3 regions of the Jeotgalicoccus sp. FSL K6-3177 genome follow, and region 2 is predicted to be linked to each of the others. Evidence: riboswitches for the same ligand, from Rfam matches in the RefSeq annotation. Region 2 holds a riboswitch; each other region holds the start of a gene.
The links. Region 2 has a riboswitch for thiamine pyrophosphate ahead of MHH58_RS00670 (ECF transporter S component). Riboswitches for the same ligand answer to the same signal wherever they lie in the genome.
Positions count from the first base shown of each region.

Region 1: linked by a shared signal. The riboswitch ahead of MHH58_RS04960 (RicAFT regulatory complex protein RicA family protein) and the one ahead of MHH58_RS00670 (ECF transporter S component) in region 2 are both predicted to bind thiamine pyrophosphate.
Region 3: linked by a shared signal. The riboswitch ahead of thiD (bifunctional hydroxymethylpyrimidine kinase/phosphomethylpyrimidine kinase) and the one ahead of MHH58_RS00670 (ECF transporter S component) in region 2 are both predicted to bind thiamine pyrophosphate.

Region 1 covers NZ_JBBOSK010000001.1:988,562-990,894, forward strand. Annotated here, with positions in the region: gene MHH58_RS04955 (ABC transporter ATP-binding protein) at 1-602, shown strand, start outside; TPP riboswitch at 676-766, shown strand; gene MHH58_RS04960 (RicAFT regulatory complex protein RicA family protein) at 894-1,328, shown strand; gene thiW (energy coupling factor transporter S component ThiW) at 1,843-2,310, shown strand.
Region 2 covers NZ_JBBOSK010000001.1:143,503-145,835, forward strand. Annotated here, with positions in the region: gene MHH58_RS00665 (ABC transporter ATP-binding protein) at 1-421, opposite strand, end outside; gene MHH58_RS00670 (ECF transporter S component) at 408-989, opposite strand; TPP riboswitch at 1,050-1,141, opposite strand; gene MHH58_RS00675 (6-pyruvoyl trahydropterin synthase family protein) at 1,200-1,610, opposite strand; gene ggt (gamma-glutamyltransferase) at 1,807-2,333, shown strand, end outside.
Region 3 covers NZ_JBBOSK010000001.1:2,030,765-2,033,097, reverse strand. Annotated here, with positions in the region: gene MHH58_RS10365 (ABC transporter permease) at 1-741, shown strand, start outside; TPP riboswitch at 784-883, shown strand; gene thiD (bifunctional hydroxymethylpyrimidine kinase/phosphomethylpyrimidine kinase) at 953-1,744, shown strand; gene thiM (hydroxyethylthiazole kinase) at 1,750-2,333, shown strand, end outside.

The DNA.
Region 1 (2,333 bases), 850 kb from region 2:
CAGGTGCCGGTAAGACGACGGTTATGCAGCTGTTAGCCCGCTTTTACGAAACGGATTTAGGCAGTATCTTAGTCGACAGGGAGGATATTAAAGATTACTCCCGTACTAACATTCGTTCACAGACGGCCTTCGTGCTGCAGGACCCGTACCTGTTTGAAGCCACCATCCGTGAAAATATACGCTACGGCCGGATGAATGCGACAGACGATGAAGTGATTGAAGCGGCGAAAGTCGCCAATGCCCATGACTTTATTATGACGCTCGAGCAGGGTTACGACACGGTGCTCGATTTAGATGAGGGCTTTATCTCGCAGGGCCAAAAGCAGCTGATCTCCATCGCGCGGGCGCTCATTACAGACCCTGCCATCCTGCTGCTCGATGAAGCAACGTCCAGCATCGACACGATTACAGAACTGAAAATCCAGGAATCGCTGGAGCGGCTGATGAAAGGGCGGACGAGCATTATTATCGCCCACCGTCTCAACACGATAAAAGCCGTCGACCGGATCTTCGTTTTAGAGCAGGGCGAACTGCTTGAAGCGGGAACGGAAGAAGAGCTGCTTGCTTTGGAAGGCAAGTACTATGACATGGTGAATCAGTAAACAGGCGAGCTGTGCGGCTCATCTATGTTTACAAACACTTTTTGTTCAGTTATGATGGAAGCAATTAAATACCGCACACCACTGGAGGTGCCCTTACGGGCTGAGAAACACTCTTACTACCTGATCTGGATTATGCCAGCGTAGGGAAGTGGCATAGATTCGTTATGCACACTCCAGGGCCGGAGTGTGCATTTTTGTACTTTGACAAACGAATCAGGAGATTTACATTTAATAAATGAAGGCTTTCATATATAATGAATGGTATATATCAACTAAAAGGTGGAACTTCGAATGTATACTAAGGATGAAATAATAGAAGAAGCAAAAAAGCTCGGTAAAATGATGGCGGAAACAGAACAGGTTGAATTCTTCCAGAAAGCGGAAGCTAAGATTCATGAAAATCAGGAAATCCGCGAAAAGATGGCCAGTCTGAAAAGCCTGCAGCAGCAAGCTGTAAACTTCCAAAACTACGGCAAAGAACGCGCCTACAAAATGACGGAAGAAAAACTGGCTAAAATCGAAGAAGAATTAGACGAAATGCCGCTCGTTGACCAGTTCAAAGAATCACAGGCAGGCGTTAATGAACTGCTGCAGATGGTCTCGCATGCAATCAGCTCAACAGTCACAAGCGAAATTATCGAACAAACAGGCGGCGACCTCATGCAGGGCGAAACCGGCGCTGCAGTCCGCAACAGACCAAACCGCGACCCGAACCAGTTTAAATAAGCATCATCTACATATTGAATGGCGTTGAAATCTCTGAATAATAGAGTGTTTCAGCGCCATTTTTGTATGTTGGGGTATTGAGTCTTGCGTATACATGAGCGCCCGTCACGCCAACGCACCGCGTCTTTCGTATACATGAGCGTCCGTCACGCCAACGCATCGCGCCTTTCGTATACATGAGCGCCCGTCATGTCAACGCATCGCGCCTTTCGTATACATGAGCGCCCGTCACGCCAACGCACCGCGCCTTTCGTATACATGAGCGTCCGTCATGTCAACGCATCGCGTCTTTCGTATACATGAGCTTCCGTCACGCCAACGCATCGCGTCTTTCGTATACATGAGCTTCCGTCACGCCAACGCATCGTGTCTTTCGTATACATGAGCTTCCGTCACGCCAACGCATCGTGTCTTTCGTATACATGAGCTTCCGTCACGCCAACGCATCAAGCCACACATTCCATCACCAATAATTCAAATAGGAGGCACCACCATCAACAAATTAACTAAAAACATGACATTCACCGCAGCTTTTGTCGCTTTAAACGTTATTTTAAGTACGCTAGTCACTATTCCAATCGGCATTATCCGCGCGGCGCCCATGCAGCACCTGATCAACGTACTCGGTGCGGTACTCACCGGCCCCTGGGTTATCGTCCAGGCTTTTATCTCGTCGACGATCAGAATTCTATTCGGCACGGGCACCGTCTTCGCTTATCCCGGCAGCATGATCGGCGCGCTCTTAGCCTGGCTGCTCTACAAATACTCTAAAAAGCTGTCGCTTGCGGCCCTCGGCGAAATCATCGGCACCGGCGTCATCGGTGCGCTCAGCCTTTACCCGCTGATTATCATCCTTGAACTCGATGCACAAATTTTCACAGTGGTCGCAGCAGCTTTCTTAGTATCGAGTCTAATCGGCGCCATTACGTCCTACATCATCTTAAAACAATTGGAAAAACACGGGGTCTTACTGCGGATATAAGCGTTCGTGCATGTTATAATAAT
Region 2 (2,333 bases):
TTCCCCCTGATAAATTATTAATATTTAAGTTAAGTGGTATATTAAGTCCCGTCTGACTGAGTGCTTCCAGCATTGCCGTTTCCATATTTTCCTTCGGAATATTTCTATTTTCCAAAATAAAAGCAAGCTCTTCTGCTACTGTAGGCATCGTAAACTGGGAATCAGGATCCTGAAACACATAGGCGTTATTATCAGGAATTTCGATTGATTCGGTTTTCATGGGTGTATGGATTGCCCGCGGGATTAACCCGCCCATGACGTTTAATAACGTGCTTTTACCTGAACCGCTCGGTCCGAGCAGCAGTACTTTCTCGCCGGCTTCAACTTCAATATTTAAATCGGTAAATAATTTTACCGGTGCTTCTGGAAATTTTAAATTTAAGTTCTGTATATTAATTGCCGGCATATTATAATCCTTCATGTGAATTATCGTGTCTTTGTCCTACAAACTTTAATACGCCGGTTTCTTTAAGTGCTTTGTAGAGCAGATGGCCGAGCCAGCCGGCAACAAGCGCGCCGCTGAGTATCCGAAAACTGAACATCAGGACAAGATTCCATGTCTCGAGCATCCCGAGATAACCATAATACCAGTCGAGCGGCAAAGTAGATAAAGCTGCCGCGATGCCGGCCAAGGCTGCCACCATCAGACTCGTACTCTTATATTTAAAGAACATAAAAATAAGTTCGCAGACCAGTCCCTGTATTAAGCCGTACATAATCAGTGAAATATCAAACTGAAGGAGTACAATCGTTTCGCCCGAAGCTGCTGCAAATTCTGCAATCAGAGCAACACCAGGCTTCCTGATAACTAAATAAGCGACAATCGCAGCGATAAACCACATTCCGTATACCAGTTCATTTAAATGCAGACCAAAGGGTTGGAGAATCGTATAAATCCCATCCCATAGAGAATAAATAACAGCGAAAACCAGTGCAATAACGACAGTAATTAAAATATCAGTGAGTGTTAAACCATTTCTTTGTGCCATTTTGAAGCCTCCGTTATAAATTTCAAACAAAAAAACACACCACTAACGGAATGGTGTGCATATAAAAATATGCCACTTCCCTACGCTAGTATAATCTAGATCAGGTGATAAGGGTCAGTCTCAGTCCGATGCGGACACCCCCAGTGGTGGTGAATTTATTATTTGATTATCACTATCATAGTCCACTTGCACGGATTTGTGAAGCTGGAATTATTTAGTTACGGAAATCCCCTGTTTATCGTTTTCATAGAGCGTTACTTTAAGCAGTGTATCTTCCTTTGGCAGATGACTACTAAACTGTTCAAAAATCCAGTACGCAATATTTTCAGCGGTTGTATTCATAGCAGGCAGAGTTTCATTGAGCACGCAATTATCGAGTTTTAAAGCAATGTGCTCTCTATAGATCTGATCAATTAAATGAAAATCTGTGGCAAGGCCCAATTCATTTACCATTGATAATATTTCTAACTGAAATGTGTAGCGATGGTTTTTTAAATCTTTAAAGGCTGTACTGGAAAAAAATATACGGTTATGACAAGTGAATTCGAAATGCTTATTAATAACTATCTGATGATTAAAATATTGAAATTGCTCCGGCGGTTTAACATTTTCTAAAGACATAATTTTACACCTCAATATATAGGTATTTTCTAAATTATACTATACAAAAGATATGAATTTAATTGTGTCAAATTATTGACTGCATGTTCTGATATGGTAACCTTGAGGGAAGTAATTCATAATTTTTAGAATTTTACATCTTTATTTAGAGAGGAGAGACAAAGCGCATCAGCAATTAAAAACAAGGGGGCGTAACATGAAGAATTTTCTAAAACGCTTAGCAGCAGTTATCAGTTTATCATTGCTAATCTTTTCAGCAGGAATTCCCATCGTATCTGCCGAAGCTTTTGATCCGGACTACAGTGAAGATAATGATGTAGCAGCAGCTGATGAAGGGATGGTTGTATCGGCGCACCCGCTTGCTTCTGAAACGGGTTATGATATCCTTGCCCACGGCGGTAACGCCATGGACGCAGCTATTGCTATGCAATATGTATTGACCGTTGCAGAGCCCATGATGTCGGGTATTGGCGGCGGAGGTTTTATGATGGTATATGATGGAGAAACAGGAGAAACATCTGTGATAAACAGCAGGGAACGTGCGCCTGCAGGTGCAGATACGGAAATGTTCCTCGATGAAGACGGGGAAGCATTACCATTTGAAGAACGTGTCAGAAGCGGTAAGTCAGTAGGAGTTCCGGGAACATTGAGGGGCTTGGAGGCAGCCCACGAAACTTGGGGAACAGTTGATATGTCGGATTTGATTGCTCCAGCAATTTCAAT
Region 3 (2,333 bases), 1.9 Mb from region 2:
CCTAAACTTGCTTTTCTAAATATGCGGGTAATGATTTTCAGCTGGCTGGCCGGTCTGTTTGCCGCCGGCTTATCTTACGGCTCCATATTCGGAGATTTGGAGAGTCTGATCGGAGATAATGATATGCTCCGGGAGGCACTCGGCGACAATAATCCGGCAGTCTTCTTTATCGGCATGCTGCTGGTGATATCGGCGCTAATATCGGCTGTGCCCGCCCTGATGATTAACGGACGTATCCTCACCGAGGAGAAAAAGGGACGCCTGGAAGTGATGAATGCCGGTACGCTGAACCGGAAAGTATCGCGCGGTACTATTTTTACAACACATTATCTGTACGGTATCGGGACAGGAGTGTTATCTTTTCTCTTGACGATAGCCGGCATGTACCTTGCCAGTATAAATGTTGCGGATTTGAGTGTTTCTCTTAAAGACTTCGGTCTTGCGGCAGTAAATTACTGTGCGGGTATTATATTTATAGCAGGGATATCCGCATTATTTGCGGGAATCTCCAGAAAGCTGCATACTGCAGCATGGATATATATTGCCTATATCTTTTTTGCAAACTACTTTGGCGTGCTGATAAATATCGATGAAGTGTATTTAATGCTCAGCCCGTTTTACTATTTAAGTGATATGCCTTACGAAAGAATGAATATCAGTGCTGTTTTAATTATCGCGAGCCTCGGAATTCTTTTTGCCGCAATCGGAACGGCGGTGTTCAGACGCCGCAATCTGCTTTGACGGCTAAAAGAAATATGGTACGCTTATGTCAATAAAAAGAATAGAACCCGCTGGGGGCGCCGGTACGGCTGAGATAGCGAATGCTTGTCCCTTTTCACCTGATCCAGGTTATGCTGGCGTAGGGAAGTGCAGATGATTACAGACGAAATCTCTTAATCGATCCAACCCGCTTCCCTGGAAGCGGGTTTTTTATTACAGGAGGATATATTTAATGACTTTACCTATTGGTTTAACTGTTGCAGGAACTGATCCGACAGGCGGAGCGGGAATATTTGCGGATCTTAAAGCAATGCACTCGCGGGGTGTTTACGGTATGGCTGCGGTGACTTCACTGACTGCGCAGAATACACTCGGTGTCCAGGGCGTTTACAATGTGCCGGCGGATTTTATCGACAAAGAACTGAACAGCATATTTTCGGACGAAGTGCCGCATGCAATGAAGACTGGAATGGTGGCAGAGGCGGATATGATGACTGTGATTGCCGAATATATCCGGAAGTATAACATTCCGTACGTCATGGATCCGGTAATGATAGCAACGAGCGGAGACCGTCTGATGACGGACACATCGATGGCGACACTGATTGATACGCTGCTCCCGCTGTCACACATAGTAACACCGAATCTTCATGAAGCAGAAGCGATTGCGAATATGACTATCCGGACAGAAGAAGATATTCACCGGGCTCTGAAAATATTTGTTGATGAAATGGGCGCAGCCAGCGTGATTATTAAGGGCGGCCACCTGTCGGGTGATGCAACTGATTATTTATATGACGGGAAAAAAATTTCAACTTTAACAAGAGCGCGTATTGATACGGATCAGACGCACGGTACGGGCTGCACTTTCTCGGCAGTTTTAACAGCCGAGCTTGCAAAAGGCCGTACGGTCGAAGAAGCGTTCAGAACAGGTAAAGCATATATTACCAGTGCAATACAAAATTCTCCCGGTATCGGTAAAGGCAGCGGACCGGTGAATCATTTCAGCTATCAAGGAGACTGATTCAGATGATAGAAGAGTTAAGAAAAAACACACCGCTTGTAGTATGTATTACGAACGACGTCGTGAAGCCTTTTACTGCGAACAGTCTCTTGGCACTCGGAGCATCTCCGATTATGAGCGGTGAAAAAAGCGAAGCACCAGATATTTTAAAGCATGCGGGAGCACTGCTTTTAAATATTGGCACGTGCACGGAAGAAAAAGTGCCGCTGTATGAAGAAATGGCACGCTGTGCTAACGAGTGTAATATTCCAATCGTGCTGGATCCGGTCGGTTACGGCGCATCAGCGTTTCGCAGAAATCTGACAGATAAACTGCTCAGTGAATACAACATTGCACTTGTGAAAGGGAATGCCGGGGAAATACATGCTCTAAGCGGTAAAGAAGCGGTGTCTAAAGGCGTTGACTCAATCATAGAAGGAAATACACTGGATATCGCAAAAGCGGCCCACAGCATGTTAAACGCCCCTGTGCTCGTTACCGGTGAAATAGATGCGTATGTAAACGAAAAACAGACAGTCATAATGCACAACGGGCATAAGTATCAGGAAGTGATTACAGGATCAGGCTGTGTGCTCGGCGCGATAACAGC